DNA from 3 places in the Mesorhizobium sp. M0626 genome. Region 1 is predicted to be linked to each of the others. Evidence: predicted binding sites of a transcription regulator. Region 1 holds the regulator's gene; each other region holds the start of a gene.
What was found. Region 1 encodes LexA, which represses DNA repair genes until DNA is damaged. Its sites were predicted from a motif close to TGTTCNNNNTGTGTTCNG; they were not measured.
Positions count from the first base shown of each region.

Region 1 (4,604 bases):
GCCGCGTCGACGCCCTCCAGCCGCAGCCGCGTTCCCGGCCGGGTCGAGGCGACGCCTTCGGCCATGTAGAGGTCGGTCGGGAAACTGTCGCCCTCGGCAACGATGACCGACCGATCCGGCCGCATGCCGAGCGCTGCGTGCAGCAACTTGTAGATGTTGATCGAGGTTGTGTCGCAGACCACCGTCTGCCCATCAGCCGCGCCGATCAGTCGCCCGAGCTGATCTCCGAGTTCCACCGGCATGTTGAACCAGCCGGCGGTGTTCCAGGCGCGAATGAGGTCGTGCGCCCATTCCTGCGTGGCGGCCTGCTGCAGTTCGCTGAAGACGACCGCTGACGCGGCGCCCAGGGAATTGCCGTCGAGATAAATCACGCCTTGCGGCAAGACAAAGCGTTCACGCATGGAGCGCAGCGGATCGGCGGCATCCATTGCTTCGATTGTAGCGAGATCGGGTGTCGTGCTCATGATCCGGCGCCCCTCCATGGACAAACGCGCGCGGCGGAGCCTGCCGCCCAAACATGCCGGCGATCTTGAGTGGTCGCCCTTGAACTGTCAAACATTATATATAATTCACCCATTGAAAGGCTTTGATATATAATGATCCGCCCGAGCGTTTATGTCTGATGGATCACGATGCTGGATGACGAGCAGACCTCGAAGACGGAAGTGGCCTATCGCCTGCTCAGGCGCGATATTCTTGCGACCCGGCTGGCGCCTGCCGCGCCGTTGAAGCTGAGCACGCTGCGCAACACCTACGGCATCGGCTGGACGCCGTTGCGCGAGGCGCTGTCGCGGCTGGAGGCGGAACGGCTTGTGACCGCCATCAGCAACCGCGGGTTTGCGGTCGCTCCCGTCTCTCGGGCGGAGCTCGAGGATTTGGCGCGTGCGCGGCTGGTGGTCGAACTGCCCCTGCTGGTGGAATCGATCGAGAAGGGCGACCGTGAGTGGGAAGACGCGGTCGTTGCCGCCCACTATCGTCTCTCACGGTGCGGGTCTGTTCTCGACGATCCATCGGATGATGCGGTCGACGCGTGGTACGAAAAACACGATGCCTTCCATGCGGCGCTGCTCAGTGCCGCGACATCCAGCTGGCTGCTGCGCTTCAATGCAACGATTTCCGACCAATTGCATCGCCATCACCGCTTTCTGGGTCTGGCCCCGACGCTGCGCGCCGCCGCCGGCCGCACGGACGGACACCGGAAGGCCGTGGCGGCCCTGCGCGACGCCGTGGCGATCGAACACCATACCGCCCTGATGGAAGCGGCCCTCGATCGCGACGTCGAACGTGCGAAAACTCTGATGACCGCTCACATCGGCTACACGCTGCGGGTCTATGCCCAGAGAGAACCCCGCGCGGATGCTGCGCAGCCCCGTCCGAAAAGGAAGCGGCGATCGTAGCCGACGACGCAGGGCACTTTGTCTTCGTTTCACCCCGTTGCTGGCAACTGGGCGCAGGCGGCGCTCGCAGCGCCGAACGTTACGCTGAACAAAACGTCAACACATTCATTAAACTTTAAAAGGTTGCGGAACACAACTGGAACAGATAGTGTTTGTTCTGGGTTTGTTTTTTCTGATTCTGGTTTCAGAACCCTTGGGGGCCGCGATGCTGACGCGCAAACAACATGAGCTTCTGATGTTCATCCATGAACGCCTGAAGGAGAGCGGAATCCCGCCGTCCTTCGACGAGATGAAGGAAGCGCTCGACCTCGCCTCCAAGTCCGGCATCCACCGCCTGATCACGGCGCTTGAGGAGCGCGGTTTCATTCGCCGGCTGCCGAACCGGGCGCGCGCGCTGGAAGTGCTGCGGCTGCCCGACTCGATCGCACCAGGCCTCAACGCGGCGAGGAAGTTTTCGCCGAGCGTCATTCAGGGCAGTCTTGGTCAAGCCGGCCAAGGGCAAGGCGGCCAAGGACAAGGCGGGATGGGCCAAGGCGGGATGGGCCAAGGCGGTCTCGGCCGCCAGATCAAGGCGGGCTCGCCGTCGCGTTCGATGTCTGCCGGCAATGACGATGCCGTTTCCGCGATTTCAATCCCGGTGATGGGACGCATCGCCGCCGGCGTGCCGATCGACGCCATCCAGCATCAGACCCATTCGATCTCGGTGCCGCCCGACATGATCATGGGCGGTGAACACTACGCGCTCGAGGTCAAGGGCGATTCGATGATCGAGGCCGGCATTTTCGATGGCGACACGGTCATCATCCGCAATGCCGACACAGCCAGCCCCGGCGAGATCGTGGTGGCGTTGGTCGACGATGAGGAAGCGACCCTGAAACGCTTCCGCCGCAAGGGCGCCTCGATCGCCCTGGAAGCCGCCAACCCGGCCTACGAGACCCGCATTTTTGGACCGGACAGGGTGAAGGTGCAGGGCAAGCTTGTCGGATTGATCCGGCGCTACTGAGCCGGCTTGGGTTTGTACTTTTCACGCTGGTTGTAAGGCGGCAGGCCGCGCGCGTCGCGGGAGAAGCGGCGTTGCTCGTGCCAGGGGCGATACGGCTTGTCGACGGCGAACCGGATGGTTGGCGCTGCCGCTGCCGATTGCGGATCGAAGAAGACGGCGGCGCTGCCGTCGCGGGCCAGCTGTTTCTTCGTCACGACCAGGACCAGCGGGTCGCGGCACGGATTGTAGGCGGTGGCGTCATCGATGACGATCAGGCTCGCGAAGGCACAGGCCGGCCGCGCCGTCTTGCGGTCTTTCGCAAGAGCTACAATGGCTCCGGAAGGGTGTCGAGCGATACAGAGATCGCCGGTGCAATAGAAGGGCGAGCCGGGCGGCAGATCGAGCGGATCGAGATCGAACCGCGTATCTGTTGCCTCGAAAATCTCGGGCGGGATAATGGTTTCGGCCCGCAGCGCCCGTTTCCAATTGTCCGTGGTGAATTCGTTGGAGCGTTCGCGGTTGAGGGCGAGTTCGCCGCCACCGATCTGCATGGCCACCAAATGTGCGTCCTCGGATATGAGCACGTCGGGCGTAAGCACCTGCGGCACCGTCAACAGGCCGGCCAGCGCGAAAGGCACGGCCGCCAGCCTGAGCCAGGTGGTGGCCATGGTGGCGATGACGAGGGCGACTGCCACCAACAGCACCGAGCGGATGGAGATCAGCCCGACGGCGTCGACCGGCGAGCGCTCGGAAATCCAGGCCGATATAGCGATCATCGCCATCAGACCCTTGCCCATCACATAGAGGAACGGCCCGTCGGCGCCGAACGGCATCGCCAGTGCGCTGAGCACGGCAAAGGGCATGACGATCAACGAAACAATCGGCATCACGGCCAGATTGGCGATCAGGCTGAGCGGCGACACACGCTGAAAATGCCAGATGGCGAACAGCAAGGTTGCACTGCCGGCGATGATCGAGGTCATGGCGAGGCCGCCCATGGCCAGCGCGAATTTTCGCGACAGGAAGCCGACGAAGGAGCGCTTTGCCAGCGGCGTTCTCACCTTGTCGGCGCGGTAATCGGCCCAGCCGGCATAGGCGCCGACAAGGGCGGCGGTGGCGGCAAACGACATCTGGAAGCTGGGACCGACCACCTCGTGCGGCGACACCAGGATGACGGCAATGGCGGAGATCGCCAGATTGCGCATGGTGAGTGCGGCGCGATCAAACAGCACGGCGACAAGCATGACCGCCAGCATGATGAAGCTGCGCTCGGCGGCAACCACGACGCCTGAAATAACGAGATAGGCGGCGATCGAGACAAGCGCTGCCGCGGCCGCATATTTCTTCACCGGCCGGCGCGAAGAGAAAACGGGAAACAGCGCAAAGGCGCCACGCAGCAACGCCATGATGGTGCCGGCAACCAGCGCCATGTGCAGGCCGGAGATGGAGATGATGTGGTAGATGCCGGTGCGCCGCATCGCTTCGTTGACCTCGTCCGGGATGCCGGCGCGCACGCCGACAATCAGCGCCGCGGCAATCTCGCCTTCGGCGCCGCCGATCTTGCCCCTGATATGGTCGGCAATGTTTTCGCGCGCGTTCTCGATTGCCGAGGAGAGCCGTGCGGTCAGCGGCGGCGGTCCCTGCGTAGCAATGGTTTTCGGGTTGCCGAGAAAGAAGCCGCTGCCGCCGATACCGGTGAAATAGCTGTCGAAGGAGAAATCGTAGCTCTCCGGCCGCACCGGACCGGTCGGCGGCAACAGCCTGGCATAGCCGGTGATCAGGGAGCCGGCGGTCATATCGGCGGGAACGGTCCGCGCCGAGAGCCTGACCCGCTCCGGGGCGTAGCGCAGCTCGGGGTAAGCGGTCGAAACCACGTCGAGCGTCAGCCTGATGCGGCCGCTTTCCATCTGTTCGAGACTGACGACGCGGCCGGTCAGCCGTGTCTGAATCTCGGAGCCGAGCATCTGCGTTCCGGCGCGCCAGGTCTCGACCTTGGCGGCGACGACGCCGAGCGCGCACAGCATCGCGGCCATGCAGAACAGATGCGTCCTCGGCCGCGATCGCGTGGCGACAGCGCAACATGTCGCCAGCACCACAATGGCGATTGGCTGCGCAAAGCCCGGCTCGCCGGCCAGCGAGAAGTAGACGATGACGCCGGCTGCCAGGAAAACCGGGACCAGCAGGAAGGCGACGCCCCGGTCGAGCTCCGTGTCGGCAGCCACGGC
Region 1 covers NZ_JAMYQD010000001.1:74,616-79,219, forward strand. Annotated here, with positions in the region: gene kynU (kynureninase) at 1-464, opposite strand, end outside; gene NKI37_RS00400 (GntR family transcriptional regulator) at 633-1,397, shown strand; gene lexA (transcriptional repressor LexA) at 1,603-2,400, shown strand; gene NKI37_RS00410 (ComEC/Rec2 family competence protein) at 2,394-4,604, opposite strand, start outside.

Region 2 (4,604 bases), on a different contig from region 1:
GCACATCCATGTCCCAGAGGTCGTGATGCACGGTCTGCCGCACCCAGCGCACTTGTCCGGTGGCCAGATCGAGCGCGGTGATCGAGGAGGAAAACTTCTCGACATTGGCGCTGCGGCCCATCCCGAGCTGGTCCGGCGTCTGGTTGCCGAGCGGCACATAGAGCAGGCCGAGCTTCTCGTCGGCGCTTGCCGTCGACCACATGTTGGGCGAGTTGTGGGTGTAGGTCTGGCCTGCCGCCAGCGGCGTTGTCTGGTCCGGATTGCCGGAATCCCAGTTCCACACCAGGGCGCCGGTGTCGACGTCGAAGGCCCGGATGACGCCGGACGGCTCTTGCGTCGAATAATTGTCGTTGACCGCGCCGCCGATGATGATCTTGCCGCCCGCAATCAGCGGCGCCGAGGTCGAGTAATAATAGCCCGACTTCGGATACGGCATGTTGGTCAACAAATTGAGCGTGCCGGCTTCGGCGAAGGACGGGCAGACCTGGCCGTTGGCGGCGTCGAGCGCGATCAGCCGCGCATCCGAGGTCGGCAGATAGACGCGCGTCGCGCAAGGCTGGCCGGCGGCGATCTTGGCATCGGCATAATAGGACACGCCGCGGCAGGTCTGGTGCTGGCGGTCCTTGTCGAGCTTGATCTTGGGATCGAAACGCCATTTCTCCTTGCCGGTGGCGGCATCGATGGCGATGGCGAAATTGTGCGGCGTGCAGATATAGAGCGCATCGCCCACCTTCAGCGGCGTCACCTGGTAGGTGGTTTCGCCGACATCGTCCGGCCCTTTCACGTCGCCGGTCTGGTAGATCCAGGCCGGCTGCAATTTGGCGACATTGTCGGGCGTGATCTGGTCGAGCGGCGAATAGCGCTGGCCAAATTGCGTACGGCCGTAGAAATGCCATTCGCCCGGAGGCACATTGCCGCCGAGATCGGCAGTCGGCGTCACCTTGTCGGCGCTGAGGTCGCCGGCGATGTCCTTGGGATCGGCCGTCATCGAATAACCGGCGACGGCGAGCGATGCGAGCACGGCCAGAATGAGCGGCGCGCGCGCGTCGGGGCCGATCAGGCCCCGCCTTGCCCAAGGCGTCAGCAGCCACAGCGCCAGAAGCACGATGATGCCGCCGCGCGGTCCGAGTTCCCACCAGTCGAAGCCGATTTCCCACACCGCCCAGGCCAGCGTGCCGAGCACGATCGCCGCGTAGAGCCAGAGCGCCGTCGATTTGCGCCGGAAGAGCAGCCATGCGGCGATGAGGAAGGCGAGACCGGTGACGACATAGTACCAGCTGCCGCCCAGCATCGCGAGCCAGACGCCGCCGCCGCCAAGTGCGAGGCCGATGAGGAACAGGATGAGGGAGGTGATGACGACAGCCAAGACGATACTCCTTCGACTGATGCGCTTTGCAGCGCCTCACGGGCAGCCGCCCCTGCCCTGTCGCCAGCTTTCTCCCCCAGGCCGCGTGTGTCAAGCTGGCCCTGCCAGCATAAGGCGAGAGCAAACGCTCGACTTCATTCCGCTCCCACGCTGCAGCACCTCCACGACATTGTCGGGCGTCGGGACGATGAAATTCGCACTGCGCCCCAGAATCTCACTTTCAAACCAGAACAAAACGTAGACACTTCTGGTCTTTCGCTCCCGAATCACTACATTCGGGGGAGATGTCCGGCTTTGCGGAAGACATGCCCTTTTTTGACGAACCCAATGCGCGGCCCGCAGCCCCGTCGGGCATAGCTGCGCGCGCCATGGCGGCCCGCAGCGGCCCCAACAGCGCGCCCGATTATCTCAACGGCCTCAACCCCGAGCAGCGGCTGGCGGTGGAAACCACCGAAGGCCCGGTCCTGGTGCTGGCCGGCGCCGGCACCGGCAAGACCCGCGTGCTGACCACCCGCATCGCCCATATCCTGGCCACCGGCAGGGCTTTCCCCTCGCAGATCCTGGCGGTGACCTTCACCAACAAGGCCGCGCGCGAGATGAAGCAGCGCATCGGCCATCTCGTCGGCGAAGCCGTCGAGGGCATGCCGTGGCTCGGCACCTTCCACTCCATCGGCGTCAAGCTCTTGCGCCGCCACGCTGAGCTGGCCGGGCTCAAATCCGATTTCACCATCCTCGACACCGACGATGTCGTACGGCTGATCAAGCAGCTGATCCAGGCCGAAGGCCTCGACGACAAGCGCTGGCCGGCCAAGCAGTTCGCGCAGATGATCGACGGCTGGAAGAACAAGGGCCAAGGCCCCGCCGACATTGCCGAGGGCGACGCGCGCAGCTTCGCCAACGGCAAGGGCCGGGAACTCTACAAGGCCTATCAGGAGCGGCTGAAGACGCTGAACGCCTGCGACTTCGGCGATCTGCTCTGCCACCCTATCCGCATCTTCCGCGCCAATCCGGACGTGCTGAAGGACTACCACAAGCGCTTCAAATACATCCTCGTCGACGAGTACCAGGACACCAACACCGCGCAATACATGTGGCTGCGGCTCCTGGCGCAAAGACCTACCTCCCCCTCGATGGGGGAGGTCGCCCCCGCGATACGCGCGGGGGGGGGGGTGCGCCCCCGCCGCCCGGGGGGGGTCGCCCCGGGGCCCCCCGCCCCCCCCACCCCACCCCCCCCCCCGCCCGGGGGGGCGCGCGCGCCCCCCCCCCCCCCCCGGGGGGGGGGGGGCCCCCGCGCCGGCGCCAGCCACCCCCCCCCGCCGCTTCGCGGCGACCCTCCCCATCCAGGGGAGGGTAAAGCGCGCTCGGCCGAAGGCCGCAAGCCCGACCAGGCGTCCGAGCCGTTGCGAGGCGACTCCCGCGACGCCGAAGGCGCGCAAAAAAGAGGGGGCGGAGGGCCTGCGCCGGCAGGCGCGGAACGGCCCGTGAGCGAAAACAAAGTCAACATCTGCTGCGTCGGCGACGACGACCAGTCCATCTATGGCTGGCGTGGCGCCGAGGTCGACAACATCCTGCGCTTCGACAAGGATTTTCCCGGCGCCACCATCATCCGGCTGGAGCGCAATTATCGCTCGACCGCGCACATCCTCGGCACTGCCTCGCACCTCATCGCCCACAATGAGGGCCGCTTCGGCAAGACGCTGTTCACCGAGAAGGTCGCCGAGGACGACGAGAAGGTGCATGTTCACGCCGCTTGGGATTCCGAGGAGGAAGCCCGCGCCGTCGGCGAAACCATCGAGACCTACCAGCGTGCCAAGCACAAGCTGAACGACATGGCCATCCTGGTCCGCGCCTCCTTCCAGATGCGCGAATTCGAAGACCGCTTCGTCACGCTCGGCCTCAATTACCGCGTCATCGGCGGCCCGCGTTTTTATGAGCGCATGGAAATCCGCGATGCGCTGGCCTTCTTCCGCGTCATCGCGCAGGGCGCCGACGACCTCGCCTTCGAGCGCATCGTCAATGTCCCCAAGCGCGGCCTGGGTGAAGCCACCATCCGCCAGATCCACGACACGGCGCGGAGCTTGCGCATCCCGATGCTGGAGGCAGCCGCCAAGCTCGCAGAAAGCGACGAGCTGAAGCCCAAGCCCCGCGCGGCCTTGCGCGAAGTGGCGGCCAATTTCGAGCGCTGGCAGAAGGCGCTGGAAACCACGCCGCACACCGAACTCGCCGAGACCATTCTGGAGGAGAGCGGCTACACCGACATGTGGAAGAACGACCGCTCGGTCGAGGCGCCGGGCCGGCTGGAAAACCTGAAAGAGCTTATCCGCTCGATGGAGGAGTACGAATCGCTGCGCTCCTTCCTCGAGCATGTCGCGCTGGTCATGGACGCCGAGCAGAACGCCGAGCTTGACGCCGTCAACATCATGACGCTGCATTCGGCCAAGGGCCTCGAATTCGAGACCGTGTTCCTCCCCGGCTGGGAGGAAGGCCTGTTTCCGCACCAGCGCGCGCTGGACGAAGGCGGCCGCTCCGGCCTGGAGGAAGAGCGCCGTCTCGCCTATGTCGGCCTGACCCGGGCCAAGAAGAACCTGCATCTGTGGTTCGTCTCCAACCGCCGCATCCACGGCCTGTGGCAGTCGACCATCCCGTCGCGCTTTCTGGACGAACTGCCGGAAGCCCATGTCGAGGTCGCCGAAAGCGGCAATTCCTACGGCGGCTACGGCAATTCCTATGGCGGCGGTTCGTTCGCGTCGGGCCGTGGCGGCCAGGGCGCAGGACGGCAGAACCCCTACGGCGCCTCGCGCTTTGACAATGTCGGCGCGGAAAAATCCGGCGCCTTTTCCAACACCTATGCCACGCCCGGCTGGCAGCGCGCGCAGGCCAACCGCACCGAGGCCACCGACCGCAACTGGGGCTCGCGCTCCGGCCATCAGGTCGAGCGCATCGGCTATGGCGAGACCGACAGCGGTTATGGCGCCGGCCGCACCTCGGTCAAAGGCCGCACCATCGACGGCGAACTGGTCGCCAAATCCGTCGCCGACACGCCGTCAGCCTTTAGTGTCGGCGACCGCGTCTTCCACCAGAAATTCGGCAACGGCAACATTTCCAACATCGAAGGCAACAAGCTGACCATCGACTTCGACAAGGCCGGCCAGAAACGCGTGCTGGACGGGTTCGTCGCTGCGGTGTGAGGTTGCCCAAAAAATTGTCTGTTTTTGAGGAACAAATAGGGTACAATTCA
Region 2 covers NZ_JAMYQD010000002.1:230,067-234,670, forward strand. Annotated here, with positions in the region: gene NKI37_RS03195 (glucose/quinate/shikimate family membrane-bound PQQ-dependent dehydrogenase) at 1-1,366, opposite strand, end outside; gene NKI37_RS03200 (ATP-dependent helicase) at 1,651-4,554, shown strand.
Region 2: NKI37_RS03200 (ATP-dependent helicase) is a predicted target of LexA. The motif match lies at 1,593-1,610, and genes of this name have one in related genera.

Region 3 (4,604 bases), on a different contig from region 1:
CGAGCGTCATCGACGCCGCCAGGAACTCGACGGGGTAATGCGCCTTGAGATAGGCGGTCTGGTAGGACACGACGGCGTAGGCGGCCGCGTGCGATTTGTTGAAGCCGTAGTCGGCGAACTTGGCCAGAAGGTCGAAGATGAAGTCGGCCTGCGGCTTGCCGACACCGCGTTCGACCGCACCGGTGACGAAGCGCTCGCGCTGCTTGTCCATTTCGGCGCGGATCTTCTTGCCCATGGCGCGGCGCAGCAGGTCGGCTTCGCCGAGCGAATAGCCCGACAGCTCCTGCGCGATTTGCATCACCTGTTCCTGGTAGACGATGACGCCTTGCGTCTCCTTCACCAGATGGTCGATCTTGGGATGGATCGATGCCATCTCCTCTTCGCCATGCTTTCTGGCGTTGTAGGTCGGGATGTTCTCCATCGGGCCGGGACGGTAGAGCGCCACCAGCGCGATGATGTCCTCGATGCAGTCGGGCCGCATGCCGATCAGCGCCTTGCGCATGCCGGCACTTTCCACCTGGAACACACCGACCACTTCGCCGCGCGACAGCATGGCGTAGGTTTCAGGATCGTCGAGCGGGATCGTCGCCAGGTCGATCTCGATGCCGCGCCGGCGGATCAGCTTCACCGCCGTCTCCAGCACGGTCAGCGTCTTCAGGCCGAGGAAGTCGAACTTCACCAGCCCGGCCTGTTCGACATATTTCATGTTGAACTGGGTGACCGGCATGTCGGAGCGCGGATCGCGGTACATCGGCACCAGTTCCGACAAGGGCCGGTCGCCGATGACGATGCCGGCGGCGTGCGTCGAAGCGTGGCGGTAGAGCCCTTCCAGCTTTTGCGCCATATCGAGCAGCGTCTGCACGATTGGCTCCTTCTCGGCCTCCTCGGCAAAGCGCGGCTCGTTGGCGATGGCATCCGCCAGCTTGACCGGATTGGCCGGGTTCTGCGGCACCATTTTGGAGAGCTTGTCGACTTGGCCGTAAGGCATTTGCAGCACGCGGCCGACGTCGCGCAGCACCGCGCGCGCCTGCAGCGTACCGAAGGTGATGATTTGTCCCACCTGGTCGCGGCCATATTTCTGCTGGACGTAGCGGATGACCTCTTCGCGCCGGTCCTGGCAGAAGTCGATGTCGAAGTCGGGCATCGACACGCGGTCGGGGTTGAGGAAGCGCTCGAACAGCAGCGAGAAGCGCAGCGGATCGATATCGGTGATGGTCGTGGAATAAGCGACCAGCGATCCGGCGCCAGAACCGCGGCCCGGCCCGACCGGAATGCCTTGCGCCTTCGCCCATTTGATGAAGTCGGCCACGATCAGGAAGTAACCGGGAAATTTCATCTTCTCGATGATGGAGAGCTCGAAATCGAGCCGCTCGCGGTATTGTTCGACCGTGTAGCCGGCGGTGGGTCCATGCGCCGCCAGCCGGGCGTCGAGACCTTCATGGGCCTGCCGGCGCAGTTCATCGGCCTCGGCCTTCAGCGCCACCTCATTGTCGGCGACATCGCCGCCGGTAAAGCGCGGCAGGATCGGGTTGCGGGTCTTGGGATAGTAGGAACAGCGCAGGGCGATCTCGACGGTGTTGTCGATCGCCTCAGGCAGGTCGGCAAACAGCCTTGCCATATCGGCCTGGCTGCGCAGGAAATTGTCCGATGTCAGGCGGCGGCGGTTGTCGGCGGCAACGACCGACCCTTCGGCAATGGCGATCAGCGCATCATGCGCGTCATAGTCGTCGCGGGCGGCGAAGAACGCCTCATTCGTGGCGACCAGCGGCAGATCATGGGTATAGGCAAGATCGACCGATGATTTCTCGATGGCGCGGTCATAGCCGGAAACGCGGTCCAGTTCGACATAGAGCCGGTCGCCGAACAGCGCCTTGAGTGCCAGAAGCCGCGTCTCGGCAAGATCTCGGCGATCCTCCTTCAGCGCCCGGCCGATCGGGCCGCGCGGCCCGCCGCTGAGGCAGATCAGGCCATCGCTATGGCCTTCCAGCATTGCTGACGTCAGATGTACGGGCTCGCCCGGCGGCGTCTCCAGATAGACCTGGCTGACCAGCCTGACGAGGTTGCTATAGCCAACCTCAGTGGCGGCGAGCAGCACCACGGCGTTCATCTCCGGCCCGTTGCGGCGGCGGTCGCGCTGTGCGTCACTGGTCTCGCCGGAAAAGGCGAGATCGATTTGGCAGCCGATAATCGGCTGGATGCCTTCCTTCACCGCCTTCTGGGCAAATTCCAGCGCGCCGAACAGATTGTTTGTGTCGGTGACGGCGATTGCCGGGCACTCGTCCTTGACGGCATGACCGACAACGGCGGCGACCTGCAAGGCTCCCTCGAGCAGCGAATACGCCGAATGCACGCGCAGATGGATGAACCGCCGCGCCGGTGCCTCAGGGCGCGCAGCAGCGAGCGCTGCTTCGCGCTTCAGGGGATCGCGTGGAAGTTTGTCATCCGCCATGATGTATCAAATTGCTCGAAGGGCTTTGAGTCGATGGAGATGTATTGTCCCGGACCGGGCGATGCCAGTCCAGCACAAATGACCACCGACCACAGGCTTCCGTACCCAGCCGCACGGCTCAGAGATTGTTCGAAATTCGCTCTGGCGAGTCATATGATGGTGGTTTCGAGAACCGGAGCGCAGCGGCCATTGGTCCGTGAGCACGGGAAGCGCAGAAACCGCCTTCAGATGGCCGCCGGAGTAGAATTTCCAAACAATCTCTAGGCGAACTCCATGATCACCGCATCCACAGCCAGGCTGTCACCCGGCTTGGCGTTGAGCTTCGACACGACAAGATCGCGGTCGGCGCGCAACACGTTTTCCATCTTCATCGCCTCGACCACGGCCAGCGTCTCGCCGGCCTTGACCTCCTGCCCCTCGGCAACCGCGATCGACACCACCAGGCCCGGCATCGGGCAAAGCAGCATCTTGGACGTGTCCGGCGCCACCTTTTCCGGCATCAGCCTTTCCAGTTCAGCCGTTCGCGGCAGCATGGCGCGCGCCGTCACCGACATGCCCTTCCAGGCAATGCGCAGGCCGTTCGGCAGCGGCCTGATCTGCGCCGTGACCTTGCGGGCACCGACAGTGCCGCGCCAGATGAGGTCGCCCGGCCGCCAGTCGGACGCCACGGTCAGCGCTTTGCCGCCATCGACCGACAGATCGATTTCCATCGGAATGGAGATCATGCCCTCGATGATCGAAGCCTGGAGATAGTCGTCGCCGAGCTTCACCACCCAATCGCGCTTGAGTGCGCCCGAATGCGGCGCCAGCCGCCCGCCCAGCCGGTCAAGCCGATCGCGGCGCAGAAGCTCGACCGCGGTGGCGATCGCCGCCAGCACTGCCTTTTCATCGCCATTGGGCACGATCGGCGCGAAGCCGTCAGGATATTCCTCGGCGATGAAGCCCGTCGATATCCGCCCCTCGCGCCAGCGCGGATGCTGCATCAGCGCCGCCAGGAACGGGATGTTGTGCTCGATGCCGTCGACGACGAAACTGTCCAGCGCTTCCGACATGGCATCGATGGCCTCGATACGCGTGGGCGCCCAGGTGCAGAGTTTTGCCACCATCGGATCATAGAACATCGGAATCTCGGAGCCTTCGGTGACGCCGGTGTCGTTGCGGATGACGACATCGCCGAACGTGCCCTCCTCCGGCGGCCGGTAGCGCGTCAACCGGCCGATCGAGGGCAGGAAATTGCGATAGGGATCCTCGGCATAGAGCCGGCTTTCCACCGCCCAGCCGTTCAGCGTGACGTCGCTCTGCTCGATCGCCAGCTTCTCGCCGGCGGCGACGCGGATCATCTGCTCGACCAGGTCGATGCCGGTAACAAGCTCCGTCACCGGATGCTCGACCTGCAATCGTGTATTCATTTCAAGGAAATAGAAGTTCTTTTCAGCATCGACGATGAACTCGACGGTGCCGGCGCTCTGGTAGTCGACCGCCTTGGCCAGCGCCACGGCCTGCTCGCCCATCGCCTTGCGCGTCCTGGCATCGAGGAATGGCGACGGCGCCTCTTCCGCCACCTTCTGGTTCCGACGCTGGATCGAGCATTCGCGCTCGCCGAGATAGAGGGCGGTGCCATGCGCGTCGGCCAGCACCTGGATTTCGATATGACGCGGATCGACGACGAACTTTTCGATGAAGACGCGGTCGTCGCCGAACGAGCTTTTCGCCTCCGAGCGCGCCCGGTCGAAGCCGTCGCGCACTTCCGACTGGCTCCAGGCAATGCGCATGCCTTTACCGCCGCCGCCGGCCGAGGCCTTGATCATCACGGGATAACCGATCTCGCCGGCGATCTTTTCGGCATGGTCGGCATTTTCGATGACACCAAGCCAGCCGGGAACCGTCGACACCTCAGCGGCCTTGGCGAACTTCTTCGATTCGATCTTGTCGCCCATCGCCTTGATCGCCTTGGGTTTCGGACCGATGAAGACAATGCCCTCAGCCTCAAGCGCTTCGCAGAAGGCGGCCCGCTCCGACAGAAAACCGTAGCCGGGATGCACGGCCTGCGCGCCCGTCTCCTTGCAGGCAGCGATGATCTTTTCAGGCAGAAGATAGCTTTGCGCGGCAGGCGATGGCCCGATATGCACGGCTTCGTCGGCCATTTCGACGTGCA
Region 3 covers NZ_JAMYQD010000005.1:79,206-83,809, forward strand. Annotated here, with positions in the region: gene dnaE (DNA polymerase III subunit alpha) at 1-2,449, opposite strand, end outside; gene NKI37_RS07580 (acetyl-CoA carboxylase biotin carboxylase subunit) at 2,710-4,604, opposite strand, start outside.
Region 3: dnaE (DNA polymerase III subunit alpha) is a predicted target of LexA. The motif match lies at 2,576-2,593, and genes of this name have one in related genera.